4 regions of the Micromonospora sp. NPDC048843 genome follow, and region 1 is predicted to be linked to each of the others. Evidence: riboswitches for the same ligand, from Rfam matches in the RefSeq annotation. Region 1 holds a riboswitch; each other region holds the start of a gene.
What was found. Region 1 has a riboswitch for cobalamin ahead of AB0C20_RS20025 (prenyltransferase/squalene oxidase repeat-containing protein). Riboswitches for the same ligand answer to the same signal wherever they lie in the genome.

Region 1 (4,595 bases):
GGTGGAGGAGCCGCTGTTGGCCAGGCCGTTGATCGAGGTGATGGTGCCGGTGCCGCTGGTCGGGTTGAGGGCGGTGACGCAGCCGCTGGGGGCGGCTGCGCTGATGGCGGCGTCCAGCACGGTGCCGAGGGTGGTGGTGGCGGCGGTCGGCGTCAGCGTGACCGCGCACGGCTTGATGCTGCCGCTGCCATTGTCAATGATCACGGCGAGCCGGGTGGCGGTGCCGGCGGTGAATCCGCTCGCCGCGACCCAGGTGGGCGCGCCGGCGGTGACCGGGGTCGGGGGAGCGGCGGTGTAGCCCGCGCCGGCCAGGGCCCGCACCGCGTCGATGGAGGCGTACGCCGACGGCGTGGTGTTTGTGGTCAGGTACTTGAAACCGCCGCCGGTCAGCTGCTGGGCCCGCAGGAAGTCGATAGGGGTCTTGCCGGCGGTGGTGGTGAAATCGGAGCCCTGGCTGGGAATGCCGCAGGCGTTGAGCCCGGAGACGGCCCACGCGTTGGAGTCGGTGTTGACACCGAACATCGAGGTGAAGGCGCCCGAGGCGTTGACGAGCTTGCCCTTGAGGAAGTTCTTCGCCTGCACGACGTCGGTGTCGGTGTTGGGGACACCGGCGACGCAGAGGGCGGCCATCGCGGCGCCGGTCATGTCGATGTCGCTGGCGGCGGCGAGTTGGCTGGGGTTGCCCTCGGCCTGGGTGAAGGTCCAGCCGCCGTCGTTGTGCTGGTTGTTGCGGATCCGGGTGACCGACAGGTTGAGGAGCGCCTGCGGTACGCGGGCGGCACCGGCCTGGGTCTTCGCGCCGGCCAGGGCGAGGGTGGCGAATACGGTGCCGTTGAAGTTGGCCGGCGGGCCGTAGTAGCCGGCCGAGCCGGTCTGCCAGTAGGCGATGGTGTCGGCGATCAGGTTGCGGGCGGGGGAGACGCGAGCGGGGTCGATGCCGGCGGCATAGGCGTTCAGGACACCGCGCTCGTAGTCGGTGACGACAGGGGAGGTGCTCGGCCAGGACGCGGCGGAGAGTTGGTTGCGGTACACGGTGCGGGCGTTCTTTGTCGTGTCGCCGGAGGGGTAGACGTCCACCGCCGCGACACCGGCGGGGGCGAACGCGCTGAACACCCACTCGTTCGACAGCCCGCCGCTGGCGTAGCTGCCGTCGACTGCCTGGAGGGTGCGCAGGTAGGCGACGCCGTTGGTCTTGGCGGTGGCGATCTGCGCCGCCGTCGAGGTCGCGGCGGCCGGTGCGGCACCGGTCGCGACAGCGACGACAGTGGCGATCAACGCGGCGGCGGGAACCGTCGCGAGACGTCTCCGGCGACTGCCGGAGGAAAGGCGCGAGGACATCGGGTCTCCTTGGGGGTACGGGGCACGACTGCCTCGACCCGGGGCCCAACGGGAGAGCCGGCGGAGCGGGGCGGGCCGGCCGCAGGACGCGTGGGACGGATACCGCAGGTGCTGCGTCACCACGTGGGTAGTCGGGCTCGGGACGGCCAACCGTCCTCACCGTTGCGCGTCAGCCCCGGATTTCCACCGGGTTCCCCCACGCGATGACGCGGTCACCGTATGGGAGGAAGTCCCTACCGCGCGCTGTTAGGTACATGACACGTTCTCGCGTTGACTGGGTGGTTGCTGCTGTGGTCCGATGACCGCGATCCAGCAGTCAGGGGAAGCCGGTCAAAGTCCGGCGCTGGCCCGCAGCCGTAGGTCCCAATCGGGACGAGTCGGATTACCTGGCTGGATAGAGCACCGCAGCGCCGTCGAGGTACACGGCGCGGAGCCAGATTTCCGGGACTTGTCCTCGGGGTCCGCGTCCGCGCCTGCGCCGCTACCCCTGAGAGAGTCGCCATGTCCCCACTGGTCAGTCGAACGTCGCGGACTCCCGCGCCGTGGTTGGCGCTCGTCGCCGCGGTGCTGCTCGGCGCGTTGGCGCTCGTGGTGCCGACCCGTGCGGCGCTCGCCGATCCGCTGGAGGCGTGCACCCCCACCCAGGGCGCGATCGTGGCGGTCGACTTCGGGGCGTGGGGTGGGCCGCTGCTGCGGGGCTGCGACGCCGCCCCGACCACCGGTCTGGACCTGCTGCACGAGGCGGGCTTCACCACGACCGGCACCGCCCACGACGGGCCCGGGTTCATCTGCCGGATCGGCTCAGCCGCCTTCGACGCCGGCGCCGAACGCCCGACGCCGGCCGACGAGGCGTGCCAGTTGACCCCGCCAGCGACGGCCTACTGGTCCTACTGGATCGCCCCGGCCGGGCAGGACCACTGGACCTACAGTCCACTCGGGGCGATGGCGCAGCGACCGGGGCCGGGCGAGGTCGAGGCGTGGGTCTTCGGCGGCACCGACATCGGCGGCTCCACCGGGGCGCCGAGCTTCACCCCCGCGTCGGTGCGCGCGAGCGGCCCGACCCCGAGCGCGACGGCGACCCCGACGGCGACCCCGACGGGGACACCCGAACCGGCGCGGCCGACGGAAGCCCAGGTCAAGGCCGTCGCGAGCTACCTGGTGGGGCAGTTGACCGATGGCGACCACGTCGACAACTGGGGTGTCGACTACCACCGGACCATCGCCGTCGCCACAGCCCTGGCCGGGACCGGCGGTCAGGCTCAGACCCTGACGAAGGTCGTCGACTACCTCCGGACGCACGTCGACGCCGCGATCTTCCCCAACGGTGACACCGCCGCGCCGCACGCCGGCAACGTCGCCGACCTCGCGCTCCTCGCCACGATCATCGGCGGCGACCCCCGTGCGTTCGGCGGCCGGGATCTGATCGCCACGCTCACCGACCACGTCTGCGCCGCGACCGACATCGCCGCTGGCTGTGCCGCTGCTGGTGACTTCGCCGGATCCGCCGGCCCGATGAGCCACGCGAGCGCGCTGCTCGCGCTCAAGCGGGCCGGCGTCACCCCGCCCGCCGCAACCGTCTCCCGGTTGACAGCGCAGCAGTGTGCGACCGGCGCCTTCGCCGGCGGATGGCTCAGCCCGACCGATGCCTGTGATCCGGACCTCGCCGCCACGGCCCTGGCCGTCCTGGCGCTGCACACACTCGGCGGGCACGACGCGGCGCTGAATTCGGCAAAGGCGTTCCTGTCCGGCGCGCAGGAGCCCGACGGCGGCTACCAGCCGTACGCCGGCGCGGGGGTCACCGACACCTACTCCACCGGGTACGCCGCGCAGGCCCTCGCCGTGCTGGGCCTCGCCGACCGGGCCGCTGCCGCCACCGGCCTGCTGGTCGGCCGGATCACCACCGGCGGTGGGCTCAGCCCCGACCCGAGCAACCCGGACGCCGACCTGGCCGCCACGACCGGTGCCGCGCTCGCGCTGGCCGGCAAGAACCTGGCCAGCCTGGGTGCGCCGCCACCGCCGGCCGGGCCGCGACCCGACCTGGTCAAGGGGGTGTCCTACCTCGTCGCGCCGACCAACCTGATCGACGGCAGGTACTACGAGTCGTTCCCCGGCTTCCCCGACTTCGGGTTGAGCATCGACGGCGCCTACGCCCTGGCCGCCACCGGCGGGGACGACGCCAAGCTGCGGGCGATCGTCGAGTTCCTGCGCGGCGGCGGCGCGGTCGGCGACAGCGGATTCACAGTCGACACGTGGCTCGGCATCGGTACCGACTACGCCGCTGGCGGCGCGATCGGCAAGGTGGCCCTCCTCGCCCAGGTCACCGGGTACGACCCGCGTGCCTTCGGCGGACACGACCTGATCGCCGCGCTCGGTGACGTCACCTGCGCCAAGCTCGACATGCAGGCCGGCTGCGCCGGGGCCGGCAACTACCGGTACGCCACATCGGTGTTCGGGCAGTCGCTCGGCATCATCGCGCAGCGCCGCGCCGGACAGGGCGAGGCCGCCGCCAAGCCGATCGCCTTCCTGAAGGGCCTCCAGCGCGCCGACGGATCGTTCCCCAGCCTCATCCCGGCGGCGGACGCCGACCGGGACGTCGACAGCACCGCGATGGCAGCGATGGCTCTCGCGTCGTCAACCGACGACCCGGCCGCGGTCAGCGCCGTCGACAAGGCGTTGAGCTGGATCGCGTCGACACAGAAGGCACACGGCGGTTTCCCCGGCGCGGCCGGCGACTCCACCAACTCCACAGCGCTCGCGATCCAGGGCCTCACCCTGCGCGGCGACACCTACGCCCGACAGGCCGACAAGGCACTGTCGTTCCTGGCCGGTCAGCAGAACGACGACGGCGGGTTCACCGTCGCCGCCGGGGGGCAGACCGGCTCGGACGTACGCGCGTCCACCCAGGTCGTCGGCGGCGCGACAGGCATCTCGTTCGCCACCCTGACCCGGGACGTGCACGAACTGCCGGGCCCGGACCCGTCCGCCACCCCGACCCCGACGCCCACGCCCACCGCGAGCCCGTCGTCGGCGTCGCCGTCTCCGTCCGTGGCTCCCAGCGTGACCCCCTCGTCGCCCGGCACCGGCGGGCACTCGTCGGGCAACCTGCCCCGTACTGGCTGGTCGATCGTCACGATCACCCTGCTGGCGCTGGTGCTCGTCGTCGCGGGCATCCTGCTGCGGGTCTCCGCACGCCGTCGCGCTGTCGCCGACCAGGGCGGCCTGTCGTGACGGCCCGCAGGTGGCGCCGCTCGACAGTG
Region 2 (4,595 bases), on a different contig from region 1:
TCCTCAACGACATGCGGCCCGGCACGCGCTGGCTGGGCAACGGCCGGCTGCAGGTCGAGGAGCGGCCCTACCCACCGTCCGACGTGCGCAGCGGGACGCTGACGTTCTTCGCGGCCCACTGCCGGGGAGGCTGGATCTCCTGGAGGTTGCCCGACCGCTTCGGGATCGTCTACCCGGTGACCGGGGTCTTCACGCAGGCGGCTCTCACCACCCCGGATCCACTGCGCCGCCTGCTCGGGAACGCGCGGAGCACGATTCTGGTGCAGGCGGCTGAGCCGGTCAGCACCACGGCCGTGGTCGCCGCGACCGGGCTGCCGCTCGGTACCGTCGGTGGTCACCTGCGCGTGCTGACGGATGCCGGTCTGCTCCAGAAGCGCCGGTCAGGCCGGGAGGTCCTCTACTGGTGGACGGATGCGGCCCGGACGCTGGTGGCCGGGGCCTTATCGTTCTGACGGGACCCGGCGTGTCGGCCCATGCTGCCCGCACTCGGTACCGGGAGGGCCTGGATCAGGCGCCCTCGACGGCCGAGGCCGTCCTCCGGCCGGCGCAGATGTGCCGGCGGCGGGTAGAAGCATCGCAGTCACCCTTGAAGGTCAGCGCGCCGGGCTGGAGTGTCAGCATGAGGTTCTGCGCCAGGTCGACGGCCTCCTGTGCGAGGGGGAGGAGGCGGGCGTGGTCGGTCATAGCTGGCGGCTGCGATCCCAGAGCGAGCTGAACATCTCGTCGAATATCGGGTAGAGGCCGGAGGGGTCAGTGCTGCGCTCGATGACCGTCGCCGGGCAGTCGACGCCCCGCATCTGCGGTAGGTAGTGCTGAACAACGCAGAGCCGGTCATCGATCAAAGCACGTTGGCGCGAACGGGCTCGTCGTAGACGCCGGTCGTCCCGACCTTGCCATGATGCACAGCCGTCTTCTCGGCTGGCTGTCGCTGACCCGCCACCCGCGCCGATTTGGGCACGAGTAGCCCGGGGCTGACCGGGGCGGACTGAATCGTCCACGACATCAGCTCCAAAGGGCGTCGCACCCGCACTGCCCCCGGCAGGGGACCACGCCGCCAACGACCAACCAGCCCAGCAGCCCGCCGCAGCGGCGGACGACAACCTCGCGCGCCGATATTTCCGCAGGTCAATGTGGTGAGAACGGGCGTGCGACGGCGGGGTCCGCGTTGACCGGCGACGCGGCGGTGTGGCAGCATTCGCGGCCTGACGGCAGTGAAGGAAGTCGGTGCGATTCCGACGCGGTCCCGCCACTGTCACCGGGGAGCGATCCCCCCTCGTGAGTCACGGCCGTGTGTCTGCGGTTGGAAGGCCGGGGGAGAGCGTCGATCCGGAAGCCAGGATACTTCGGCCGTCGGACGTACCCCAGGGCGTGGACACCCGAGGAGGACCCGATGACGCACGGCGTCTCATTCATCGACGATTATCGTCGTATCGCGCTCCAGGCAGTGCATTCCAAGGGCACCGGCCACCGGCACCGCTGAGCTGATCGCCCGGCGCTGACCGGCCCCGACCCATGCGTCGGTGCGCCGTTCGCTCGGGCCGTCGTACCGGCTGACGCCGTACCCACCCGTATCGCCCCGGTCGCCTCAGTGAGGGCCCAGGGCGTCACTTTCCGGAGCCTGCCGTGCGCATCCTGCTGCTGTCCACCGCCGACACCGACCTGCTGGCCGCCCGCGCCAGCGGCGCCGACTACCGGTTGGCCAACCCCGCCCGAGTTACCGCCGAGGAGGTGCCCGCCCTGCTCGACGAGGTCGCCCTCGTCGTCGTACGCCTGCTCGGCGGTCGGCAGGCGTGGCCGGACGGCCTCGCTGCGGTGCTCGCCACCGGCGTGCCGACGGTGGTCCTCGGCGGTGAGGCGCTACCCGACGCGGAGCTGATGGCCATCTCCACAGTGCCATCCGGGGTCGTCAGCCAGTCGCTGGCGTATCTGACGGAGGGCGGCCCGGACAACCTCGGGCAGTTGGCCCGGTTCCTCTCCGACACGGTGCTGCTCACCGGCGAGGGGTTCGCCGCACCCACGCCCACCCCTGCGTACGGGGTACACGGCGAACACCCCGCCGCTCCGGACCGGCCCACAGTGGGGATCGTCTTCTACCGGGCGCATGCGCTGGCCGGCAACACCGACTTCGTCGACGTGCTCGCGGACGCGGTCCACAGAGCTGGCGGCAACCCGCTGCCGATCTTCTGCGGCTCGCTGCGCGGGCTGACCGCGGGCACCGGCCCACTCGGGCTCTTCGCCCGCTGTGACGCGCTGCTGGTCACGGTCCTCGCGGCCGGCGGCGCGGTCGCCGCCGACGCCTCCGGTGGCGGCGACGAGGACGCCTGGGACGTGGGCGCCCTGGCCGCCCTGGACGTGCCGGTCATCCAGGCCCTCTGCCTCACCAGCACCCGCGCGCAGTGGGCCGACAGCGACGCCGGTCTGTCCCCCCTGGACGCCGCCATGCAGGTGGCCATCCCCGAGTTCGACGGCCGGATCGTCACAGTGCCGTTCTCGTTCAAGCAGATCGACGCCGACGGCCTCTCGGTCTACGCCGCCGACCCCGAGCGGGCCGCCCGGGTCGCCGGGATCGCGGTGCGCCACGCCCGGCTGCGGTACGTGCCGCACGCCGACAAGCGCGTCGCCGTGGTGCTCAGCTCGTACCCCACCAAGCACTCCCGGGTCGGTAACGCCGTCGGGTTGGACACCCCGGCCTCGGCGGTCCGGCTGTTCGCCGCGCTGGCCGAGGCCGGCTACGACCTGGGTGACACGCCACCGCCGGACGACGGCGACGCGCTGATCCACGCGCTGATCGCCGCCGGTGGTCACGACGTGGAGTGGCTCACCCCGGAGCAGTTGGCCGCCGCCGAGGCCCGGATACCGGGGCCGACGTACCGGCGCTGGTTCGACCAGGTCCCGGCCGAGCTGCGCGAGCGGATGCGGGAGCACTGGGGTGAGCCACCGGGCGAGCTGTACACCGAGGGCGGCGACATCGTGCTCGCCGGGCTGCGCTTCGGCAACGTGGTGCTGCTGATCCAGCCACCCCGCGGCTTCGGGGAGAACCCGATCGCCATCTACCACGACCCGGACCTGCCGCCGAGTCACCACTACCTGGCCGCGTACCGCTGGCTGGCCTCGCCGGCCGCGGACGGCGGCTTCGGCGCGGACGCCGTGGTGCACCTGGGCAAGCACGGCACCCTGGAGTGGCTGCCCGGCAAGGGCCTCGGTCTGGCCGCCGGCTGTGCGCCCGACGCGGTCCTCGGCGACCTGCCGCTGGTGTACCCGTTCATCGTCAACGACCCCGGCGAGGGCACCCAGGCCAAGCGGCGGGCGCACGCCGTGGTCGTCGACCACCTGGTCCCGCCGATGGCCCGTGCCGAGACCTACGGCGACCTGGCCAAACTGGAACAACTGCTCGACGAGTACGCGACAGTGCAGGCCCTCGACCCGGCCAAGGTGCCCACAGTGCGAGCCCAGATCTGGGACCTGGTGCGCGCCGCCGAACTGCACCACGACCTGCACGCCGAGGCGATGCCCGACGCGGACGACTTCGACGACTTCGTGCTGCACCTCGACGGGTACCTGTGCGAGGTCAAGGACGTCCAGATCCGCGACGGGCTGCACATCCTCGCCGACGCTCCCACCGGCGAACCCCGGGTCAACCTGGTCCTGGCGGTGCTGCGCGCCCCGCAGATCTGGGGCGGCGCCCGGGCCCTGCCCGGCCTGCGACAGGCACTCGCCGTCGCGTACTCCCTCGACGAGCAGGAACTGCTCGCGTCACCGGGACAACGGCTGGCGTTGCCCGCGGCGCTGACCGACGTGGTGGACGGGCCGGCCGGCACCGCCGCCGACGCGATCGACCTCATCGAGGCCCTCGCGCGGCGGCTGGTCATCGGCATGGAGACCCTGGACTGGGCCGTGGACACTGTCGACGCCGTAGTGGCCGAGGTGACCGGTCGCTCGATCCCGGACGTCGCCGCGGTGCTGCACTTCGCCGCCACCGAGCTGGTGCCCAGACTGGACCGGACCACCGACGAGCTGACAAACACCCTCGGCGCGCTGGACGGACGGTTCGTGCCGCCCGGCCCGTCCGGCTCACCCACCCGGGGCCTGGTCAACGTGCTGCCGACCGGCCGCAACTTCTACTCCGTCGACCCGAAGGCCATCCCCAGCCGCAACGCCTGGGACGTCGGGGTGGCCCTCGCCGACTCGCTGCTGGCCCGGCACCTCGCCGACACCGGGGCGTACCCCCGCTCGGTGGGGTTGACAGTGTGGGGCACCAGCGCGATGCGGACCCAGGGCGACGACATCGCCGAGGTGCTCGCGCTGCTGGGCTGCCGGCCGGTCTGGGACGACAGGTCCCGGCGGGTGACCGGCGTCGAGGTGGTGCCGACCGCCGAGCTGGGCCGGCCCCGCGTCGACGTCACGGTGCGCATCTCCGGCTTCTTCCGCGACGCGTTTCCGCACGTGGTGGCGCTTCTCGACGACGCCATCCGGCGCGTCGCCGCCCTTGACGAGCCGGACGAGGAGAACTATCTGCGGGCGCACGTCGCCGCCGACCTCGCCGAGCACGGCGACGAGCGGCGGGCCACCGCCCGGATCTTCGGCTCCAAGCCCGG
Region 3 (4,595 bases), on a different contig from region 1:
TCACGGGCAACGCGTGGGCCGAGGTCGCCGCCTAGAAGTCGTCGTCGAAGGCGACAGTGCCGGTCACCCCGACCTGGTACGCCGACACCCGCCGCTCGAAAAAGTTGGACAGCTCCTGCACGTCCTGCAACTCCATGAAGCCGAACGGGTTGCTCGACCCGTAGTGCGGCGCGATACCGAGCTGGGCGAGGCGGCGGTCGGCGACGTGCTGGAGGTACTCCCGCATGTCGGCCAACGTCAGACCGGGCACGCCCTGGCCCACCAGGTCCTCGGCGAACTGCACCTCACACTCGACCGCCTCGGTGAGCATCCGGCGAACCTGGTCGGCGAGGTCGTCGTCGAACAGGTCCGGCTCCTCGGCGCGAACGGTGTCGACGACGTCGAACGCAAACGCCATGTGCATGGACTCGTCGCGGAACACCCAGTTGGTGCCCGAGGCGAGGCCGTGCAGCAGACCGCGGGAGCGCAGGAAATAGACATACGCGAACGCGCCGTAGAAGAACAACCCCTCGATGCAGGCCGCGAAGCAGATCAGGTTGAGCAGGAACGTACGCCGGTCCTCGCGGGACCGCAGCTCCCGCAGCTCGTTCAGGGAGTCGATCCACCGGAAGCAGAACTCGGCCTTACGACGGATCGAGGGGATGTTCTCGATGGCCGCGAATGCCTCGAAGCGCTCGGTCTCGTCCGGCACGTACGTGTCGAGCAGGTTGAGATAGAACTGGACGTGCACTGCCTCCTCGAACAGCTGGCGGGACAGGTAGAGGCGACCTTCCGGGCTGTTGACGTGCTGGTAGAGGTTGAGCACCAGGTTGTTGGCGACGATCGTGTCACCGGTGGCGAAGAACGCCACCAGGCGGCTGACCAGGTGCCGTTCGGCCGGCGACAGCTTGTCCAGGTCGGCGAGGTCGGCGTGCAGGTCGACCTCCTCGACCGTCCAGGTGTTGCGGATCGCGTCGCGGAACCGGTCGAAGAAGTGCGGGTAGCGCATCGGGCGGAGAGTGAGGTCCATCCCGGGGTCGAGCAGCATGTGCGTGGTCCTCGTGTCGGTGGTGCTGGCGTCTGTGGTGGCGGCGTCGGTGGGGGTCACTGGCAGGCCTCGCACGACTCGGGGTTCTCCAGCGAGCAGGCCAGCGCCTCCGCGTCGACGACGACGGGTGCGATGGCGCTGACGGTGGCCTGCTGGATCCGCGTCGCGGGGCGCGAGCGCAGGTAGTAGGTGGTCTTCAGCCCTGCCTTCCAGGCGTACAGGTACATCGAGGAGAGCTTGCCGATGGTCGGCGCGGCCAGGAACAGGTTCAGCGACTGGGACTGGTCGATGAACGGGGCGCGGGCGGCGGCCAGGTCGATCAGCGCCCGCTGCGGCAGCTCCCACGCGGTGCGGAACAGCTCCCGTACGCCGACCGGAAGCTCGGCGATGTCCTGCACCGACCCCTCCGCCCGCTTGATCGCCGAACGGACCCGCTCGGTCCACAGACCGCGGGCCTTCAGCTCGCGTACCAGAGCGGTGTTGACCTGGAGGAACTCCCCGGACAGGGTCTCTCGCTTGAACAGGTTGGACACCTGCGGCTCGATGCACTCGTAGCACCCGGCGATCGAGGCGATGGTGGCGGTCGGCGCGACCGCCACGAGCAGCGAGTTGCGCAGCCCGTACGCCTCGACCCGCTCACGCAGCGCGTCCCACCGCGCGGTCTGCGTGCCCTCGACACCCCACAGGTCGGGCTGGAGCTGGCCCCGCGCGGCCCGGGTCTGCGGGTACGCCGGGTGCGCGCCGAAGTCGCGCGCCAGGTCGGCGGAGGTCTCCAGCGCCGTCAGGTACAGCTCCTCGCTGATCCGGGTGGACAGCTCCCGGGCGGCCGGCGAGTCGAACGGCAGCCGCAGCGCGAAGAAGGCGTCCTGTAGGCCCATCAGTCCGAGTCCGACCGGCCGCCAGCGGGGGTTGCTCGCCGCCGCCTGCGCGGTCGGGTAGTAGTTGATGTCGATGACGCGGTCGAGGAAGGTCACAGCGGTCCGCACCGTGGCGCGCAGCCGATCCCAGTCGATGCCGTCGGCGGTGAGATGGGCGGCGAGGTTCACCGAGCCGAGGTTGCACACGGCGGTCTCGGTGTCACTGGACACCTCGATGATCTCGGTGCAGAGGTTCGACAGGTGCACCACGTTGCCCGGCTCGGCGGTCTGGTTGCAGAGCCGGTTGGCGGCGTCCTTGAAGGTCATCCAGCCGTTGCCGGTCTGGGCGAGGGTCCGCATCATCTTCCCGTACAGCTCCCGTGCCGGGATCTGCCGCACGTAGCGGCCCTGCGCCTCGGCCTCCCGGTACGCGGCGTCGAACCGCTCCCCCCACAGGTCGGGCAACTCGGGCACCTCGTGCGGGTCGAACAGCGACCACAGCTCGTCGGCCTCGACCCGGCGCATGAACTCGTCCGGGATCCAGTTGGCCAGGTTGAGGTTGTGGGCGCGTCGGGCGTCCTCGCCGGTGTTGTCCCGCAGTTGCAGGAACTCCTCGATGTCCGGGTGCCACGGCTCCAGGTAGACGCAGGCCGCGCCCTTGCGGCGGCCACCCTGGTTCACCGCGGCGACGCTCGCGTCCAACGTGCGCAGCCACGGCACGATCCCGTTGGACTGCCCGTTCGTGCCCCGGATCAGCGCTCCCCGGGAGCGGACCCGGGAGTACGCGATGCCGATGCCACCGGCGAACTTGGACAGGTTGGCGACCTGGGCGTACCGCTGGTAGATCGAGTCCAGCTCGTCGAGCGGGGAGTCGACCAGGTAGCAGGAGGACATCTGGGTGTGCCGGGTGCCGGAGTTGAACAAGGTCGGTGAGCTGGGCAGGTAGGCCAGGCTGGACATCAGCCGGTAGAAGCCGACAGCCTCGTCCGCCGTCCGGGCCAGGCCGCAGGCCACCCGCAGCAGCCAGTACTGCGGGGTCTCCAGCACCAGTCGGCTGGTGGGGTGGCGCAGCAGGTAGCGGTCGTACACGGTGCGCAGGCCGAAGTACTCGAACCGGCGGTCGCCGTCGGGGTCGATGGCGTGGTCGAGCGTCGCGGCGTGTGCGGCGACGAACGCGGCGGTGTCGTCACCGATCAGGCCCTCGGCGTGGCCGACCCGGATCGCCGCGCTGAACGAGGTGATGCCCTGTCGACGCACCTCCTTGTCGACGTAGCCGGCCAGCAGCCGCGCGGCGAGGCGTGAGTACTGCGGCTCCTCACCGATCATCTCGGCGGCGGTCTGGATGGACAGCCGGTCCAGTTCGGCAGTGGTCGCGCCGTCGTAGAGGCCGCTGATGGTGCGGGTGGCCACCCGCATCGGATCGACGTCGGCCAGGTCGTCGGCCCACCGCTCGACCGCCCGGACGATCTTGTTCACGTCCACTCGTTCGGTGCCGCCGTCGCGCTTGCGGACCCGCATCGGCGTCCGCCGCAGGATCGCGTCGCCGCTGGCCGGGACTACCTCGGTGACTGTCACCACTCGCTCCTCGGAGTTCGAGACCTGGTGGCCCGGACGCGAGGAGACAGACACCGACGGACGCCACGCCAGCCCGGCGTGGGTCAGGTGGCGTCAGCCGTCCCACGCGGCCTCGGACCGCCGCCCACCCGGATGCGGGTACGCGGCGCGCTGGCAGGTCTTCGGACTCGCGGGCACGACCGGGCTCGCCGGTCTCCTACTGGCCGTCGCTTCCCAGGCCGATTGGTGGCCCAGTGCTGATGACGGCGGTCGTTCCCACTCACCGCTGCGGGACAGTCCCGGATTTCCACCGGGTTCCCTGTTGCCTCGACCGCACTGGATGAGCGGCCGAACCAGCTGCGCTCGACACCATATATAGGGACGCAGTCGTTGTCACACCCCACATGTCGGTCTCGGGCGTGTCGGCTGCTCACTCGGTGACCACCGTCACCACCGCGGCCAACCACCCCACGCCGACCGAGGCCGGGCACCAGAGACCGGACTCTCCGCGCGAGTGTCGACAGTCGACAAAGATTTGATGTATCGGAGCCACGGCACCGCAAAGTACTCCCATACGTCGACGTCAATGCCTCGGCGCGAGGTGGAACATCCGATCTCCACGCCCCGCCACCCCCGCCACCTTCCCCCGCCTACCGGCACGATGGGCGATAAGGCGGAGCGGCTCGGCGACGCAAACATCATACGTCTGCGGGTCAGCGGTGATCGACATCGTTGACGTGCTGGAGCAGCCCTCCGTATACTCCCAGTGATCATCTGATCTTTAGCCTAGCCGGGCGAGGAGCGCATGCCGCAGATCACTGCCGTCACCGTCGAAGACGTCCGCTTCCCCACCTCCCTGACCGCTGACGGGTCAGACGCCATGAACAAGGACGGCGACTACTCGGCGGCTTACGTCGTCCTGCACACCGACGGCGTCGACGGCGCGGGGGCGCCACTCGCGGGGCACGGCCTGACCTTCACCATCGGTCGAGGCAACGACATCGTCGCGGCGGCCGCAGTCCACCAGGCACAGCTTCTGGTGGGCCTGGACGTGGCGACCATGGCAGCGGACATGGGCGCGGTCTACCGCCTCCTCACCTCCGACTCGCAACTGCGCTGGCTCGGCCCGGAAAAGGGCGTCGTCCACCTGTCCCTGG
Region 4 (4,595 bases), on a different contig from region 1:
ATCATGTGCATGGCCTGCTTGTGGTTCGTCTCGCCGGTGCGCTCACGGCGTGCCGCCACTCGGTTGAGCTGATCCCGGGCGTAGTTGCCGTAGGTCTCCGCCACCCGCCTCGACAGAAACGCCTGCCGTGCGGCCAGCAACCATTCCCCGTCGACGGTGATTCTCTCGACCAGCGGGGACCAGAGCACCTCCAGGACTGTCGGGTTGCCCTGCAGGGCCAGGACGCAGAAGCGTTCGAACTCCCAGGAGAACTGCTCCACCGCCGGACCGTCGAGGTGAGTGGGCGGCTTGTCGAGGTGCCAGAACGCCCGCGTGGGCGCTACATAGACGCCACGCCGGTCGTAGTCGGAGTCCCGGTCATGCAGCCCGTACGCCCGCGACCCGACCACAACGGCGAGAACCGTATGCCGCTCAACAAGATCGATCACGCCCGGGACGCTACCCAACCACCGCCCCGCACGCGCCACCCTTTTCGAGCACTCCGCGTCCGTGAGGTTCGGCTCTTCGACGAAGAAGTGCTCATGGTGGTCCGGCCAACCTGCGACCCAGGCCCGTACTCGTCGCCGTAGAGCACGAATCTCGGCATGGGCAGACGTCACCGGAGCGACAACCAGGATCCCAGTGCTGACCCCTTCGGTGTGAACGAACGGCTCGGCTCAACCGGGGACGTCCACGACGACCTTGCCCTCGGCGGTGCCGTCGGCGACCAGCCGATGGGCGTCCATGACCCTGTCGAGCGTGAACGTGCGCGGATCCAGTCGCGGGCGCAACGCACCAGCGTCGGCCAGCGTCGCGATCTCGCGCAGGATGTCGCCGTGGTGTTCGCGGCCGCGCCCGGTGAGCATCGGCAGCAGGGTGAACACGCCGGAGTAGGTCGCGCCTCGGAACGACAGCGGGGCGAGCGAGTGTGAGCCCCAGCCCAGCGCGCTGACGACGTGCCCGTGGTAGGTGCGTACCGCCGCGAACGACGCGTCGAGCGTCGCGCCGCCGACGTTGTCCATCACGATGTCGAAGCCCTCGCCGCCGGTGTACCTCTCGACGTACTCCTCGACCTTGCTCGCTGTGTAGTCGATCGGCACCGCGCCCAGACTCTCGATCACCCGCAGGCTCGCCGGCCCGCCAGTGGCATACGCCTCGGCGCCTCTCGCCTGGGCAAGCTGCACGCCCACGTGTCCGACACCGCCGGCACCGCCGTGCACCAGGACCTTCTGCCCGGCGCGGACTCCGGCCCGGTCGACCAACCCCTCCCAGGAGGTGACCGCCGCCAGGGGCAACGCGGCGGCCTCCCGCATCGAGAGGCTCCTCGGCTTGTGGGCCAGCAGTCGAGCGTCCACGGCGGCGTACTCGGCCAGCGAGCCCTGGAGGTCGCCGACGCCCCCGCACAGCCCGTACACCTCGTCTCCCGGCTCGAAGCCGGTCACGTCCGCGGCGACCGCCGCGACGACGCCGGCGAGGTCCAGGCCGAGCACCGCAGGCAGCTCGACGCGCGCGTGCGCGGCCTTACCTGCCTGGATCTTCGTGTCGAGCGGGTTGACCCCGCTGGCGATTACCCGCACCAGCACCTGCCCGCGCCCGGGGATGGGTTGATCGATCTCCTCGACCGTCAGCGGAACGTCGAACTCCCGCAGCACCGCAGCGCGCATAACCATCCACACTCTCCGTGATCGAGGCTTCACGTGGACGCTATCCGACCGGATAGGCGGCGGGGCGGGTTCCTCGGACCGCGCCAGCGCCGCAACGGGCGGGCCCGAGCGCGGGTCAGTCGTCTTCGGCGCCGTCGAGCAGCGCGCGTCGCAGCGCCAGTCGGTGCTTCCGACGGATCTCCGCCTCCCGGTACCGTCGCCGGTCTCCGTCGGTCTCCGGTAGCAGCGGTGGCACCGTCCGAGGCTGGCCGTCGTCGTCGATGGCGACCATGACCAGGTGGGCGGTGGCCACGTCGGTGGGCGGCACCGCCCGGTCCCACCGGTCGGCGGTCACCTTGACGGCCACCTCCATCGAGCTGCGGCCGGCCCAGGTGATCCGGGCATCGACGTGCACCACGTCACCGACCCGCACCGCGCGGAGGAACGCCGTCTCGTCGATGGCGGCGGTCACCGCCGGCCCGTCGGAGTGCCGGGCTGCGACCACACCGGCGACGGAGTCGATGAGGTTGAGGATCCGGCCGCCGTGCACCGTACCCATCAGGTTGGTGTGGTGCTGGTCCATGATCTGCGAAAGGGTCAGGTGCGACGCCGACGGCGCGCGGCCGGCGATGGTGGTGGTGTCGTGCACAGCGGTAGTCCGTCCCTCGGGAAACCACACCGCCGGGTCACGGACACGCTGACGAGGACCTGGCCGTGCACCACACGCGCGGCCCGTCACCCGCTCAGCCCACCCGCGAGACCGACGGCAGCGCACACGGTTGTGTACGCGGCGCCGGCAGGTCTTCGGACTCGCGGGCCTGACCGGTCGCGCCGGTCGCCTACTGGCCGTCGCTTCCCAGGCCACTGGCCCAGTGCTGATGACGGCGGTCGTTCCCACTCACCGCTGCGGGGCAGCCCCGGATTTTCACCGGGTTCCCTCTTACGACGCCCCGCCGGTCACGACGGGGCGAACCAGCGCCGTCGGCGAGCATAGCTGGCCAGGGAATGTGTCCACCCGGGGCGTCCTGCCGCGGCGACGGATGACCTGATCGTCAACTTTTGCCATCTGAGGAAGAAGATCGTCAGCTCTTGAAAAAAGTCTCGCGAGGGTGAGGATATCCAGATGCGTCGTCTCCCCCAGACTTGCGGGCGGGTGGTCTCTGGCCTCCTCGCGTTCCTCCTCGCCTCGGCTGTCGCTCTCCTCGCGTCCGCCCAACCCGCCGCAGCGCACGGGACCCTCGCCATGTCCACACCGGCGAGCGGCGCCACAGTGCGCGAGCCGTTGACGGAGGTGCGGCTCTACTTCACCGAGAAGGCCGCCGCCAACGCGTTCTTCACGATCACCGCCCCGGGCGGCGTCCGTGTCGACAACGGCTGGTCGTATGGGGAGCCGAAGCCACTGGACAAGCCGGTACGCGAGTACTTCCTGGTCAATGGGCAGTTCGAGCCACGGGAGTACACGACGGGGTTCCCCGCGGTGGTGTCCGTCGCCCACCTGCCCGCCAAGGGCCAGTACTCGGTGAGCTATCTGTCGGTCGCCTCGGACGGCGACACCGTGCGGGGCACCCTGACCTTCCGCCACGACGGGCGGGTGACGGCAGCGCCGAAGGGGTGGAGCCCGCCGTCGACCCAACCGGACCCGGCTCTGGTGGCCGCCACCGAGCAGCACAACTCGTCCGGGCAGGCCTCGGCGGTGCCGACCACCGCGGACGATCCGTCGACCCCGCCGGCTGCGGCGGCCCCGTCGACCGGGTCGACCGAGGAGAGCGGTCCCGGGGCACTGGTCTGGGCCGGCTGGGCGGCGGCGGTCGCGGCGGTCGGGGCGGTGGCCGGGTTCGTCGTCTGGCGTCGCCGATCCGCCGGCACACCCACCGGCCGGGGCCGTACCTCGGCGGCGACCTCCGGTCGACGCGGCGGTGGCGCCCGTGCCACGAACAGGGCCGGCGCTGGCAGGACCGTCGGCGGCAAAGCTGCCGGGGACAAGACCGTCGGGGGCAGGGCCGGCGCTGGCAAGACCGTCGGGGGCAAGACCGGCGCGGCGACCGGCGTCGTCGCGCGTACCGCGAGCGACAAGCGGCGGCCCGCCACAGTGCCGGCGGCGCGCAAGGGCGACACGGTCGTCACGGCCCGCGCGGGCGTTGCTGTCGATCCGACGCCTACCGATCAGGTGACCGAGGCCCTCGCCAGCACGGACGGCGAGGCGACGGTCGACACCGGATCACGGCCCGACACGGACCTCGCCGCCGCGACGCCTGGGTCCCGGTTGAGCAACACCCACCTGGCGCTGCTCGTCGGCGGGCTGGTGATCGCTCTGCTGGCCGGGTTCGGGTTGGCCCGTATCGGCACCGCCGACGAGAGTCCGGCGACCGGCAATTCACGACCGTCGGCCGGTGGACCGTCCGACTCGGGGCAGGTGGGCTCGGCGACCGACGGGCACCAACACCCGGCCGGTACGGGGCCGCACACGCATCGGGGTGACGACGCGACGGGCGCGACGCTGGCAACCGGCACGACGGTCAGCGCCGGTGGGTACACCCTGCAACCGCTGGAGCGGTCCCAACCCCCCGGTGTACCCGCCGACTACCGGTTCCGCATCGTCGGGACCGACCGGCAGCCGGCAACGACCTTCGCGGTCGTCCACGACAAGCCGCTGCACCTGATCGTGGTCGGCCGTGACCTGTCCGGCTACCAGCACCTGCACCCGACGATGGCACCCGACGGCACCTGGAGCGTCCCCCTGACGCTGGCCCGGCCCGGGGGCTACCGCGTCTTCGCCGACTTCTCCGTCACCGCGACCAACGGCACCCAGATCCCCCTCGTGCTGGGCGTCGACCACACAGTGCCCGGCGCGCACACCCCGGCCGCGCTGCCGCCAGCGGCGGCACAGGCTACGGCTGGTCCGTACGCGGTGTCGATGACCGGCACCCCGACGGTGGGGGTGACGGCGCCGATCCATTTCCAGGTCAGCGCCGA

Region 2: it holds a riboswitch for cobalamin, as region 1 does, so the genes downstream of both, cobN (cobaltochelatase subunit CobN) here and AB0C20_RS20025 (prenyltransferase/squalene oxidase repeat-containing protein) in region 1, are expected to answer to the same signal.
Region 3: it holds a riboswitch for cobalamin, as region 1 does, so the genes downstream of both, AB0C20_RS07610 (ribonucleoside-diphosphate reductase subunit alpha) here and AB0C20_RS20025 (prenyltransferase/squalene oxidase repeat-containing protein) in region 1, are expected to answer to the same signal.
Region 4: it holds a riboswitch for cobalamin, as region 1 does, so the genes downstream of both, AB0C20_RS31835 (acyl-CoA thioesterase) here and AB0C20_RS20025 (prenyltransferase/squalene oxidase repeat-containing protein) in region 1, are expected to answer to the same signal.

Annotation. Positions count from the first base shown of each region.
Region 1 is NZ_JBEZGJ010000084.1:141-4,735, forward strand. Features, by position in the region: gene AB0C20_RS20020 (prenyltransferase/squalene oxidase repeat-containing protein) at 1-1,338, opposite strand, end outside; cobalamin riboswitch at 1,443-1,565, opposite strand; cobalamin riboswitch at 1,608-1,747, shown strand; gene AB0C20_RS20025 (prenyltransferase/squalene oxidase repeat-containing protein) at 1,840-4,566, shown strand; gene AB0C20_RS20030 (LPXTG cell wall anchor domain-containing protein) at 4,563-4,595, shown strand, end outside.
Region 2 is NZ_JBEZGJ010000088.1:8,902-13,496, reverse strand. Features, by position in the region: gene AB0C20_RS20675 (helix-turn-helix domain-containing protein) at 1-452, shown strand, start outside; gene AB0C20_RS20670 (hypothetical protein) at 508-684, opposite strand; gene AB0C20_RS20665 (DUF5919 domain-containing protein) at 681-998, opposite strand; cobalamin riboswitch at 1,215-1,344, shown strand; gene cobN (cobaltochelatase subunit CobN) at 1,624-4,595, shown strand, end outside.
Region 3 is NZ_JBEZGJ010000020.1:41,159-45,753, forward strand. Features, by position in the region: gene AB0C20_RS07605 (ribonucleotide-diphosphate reductase subunit beta) at 32-1,027, opposite strand; gene AB0C20_RS07610 (ribonucleoside-diphosphate reductase subunit alpha) at 1,084-3,402, opposite strand; cobalamin riboswitch at 3,594-3,811, opposite strand; gene AB0C20_RS07615 (enolase C-terminal domain-like protein) at 4,244-4,595, shown strand, end outside.
Region 4 is NZ_JBEZGJ010000211.1:5,401-9,995, forward strand. Features, by position in the region: gene AB0C20_RS31825 (nucleotidyltransferase domain-containing protein) at 1-428, opposite strand, end outside; gene AB0C20_RS31830 (zinc-dependent alcohol dehydrogenase family protein) at 657-1,649, opposite strand; gene AB0C20_RS31835 (acyl-CoA thioesterase) at 1,759-2,271, opposite strand; cobalamin riboswitch at 2,400-2,614, opposite strand; gene AB0C20_RS31840 (copper resistance protein CopC) at 2,746-4,595, shown strand, end outside.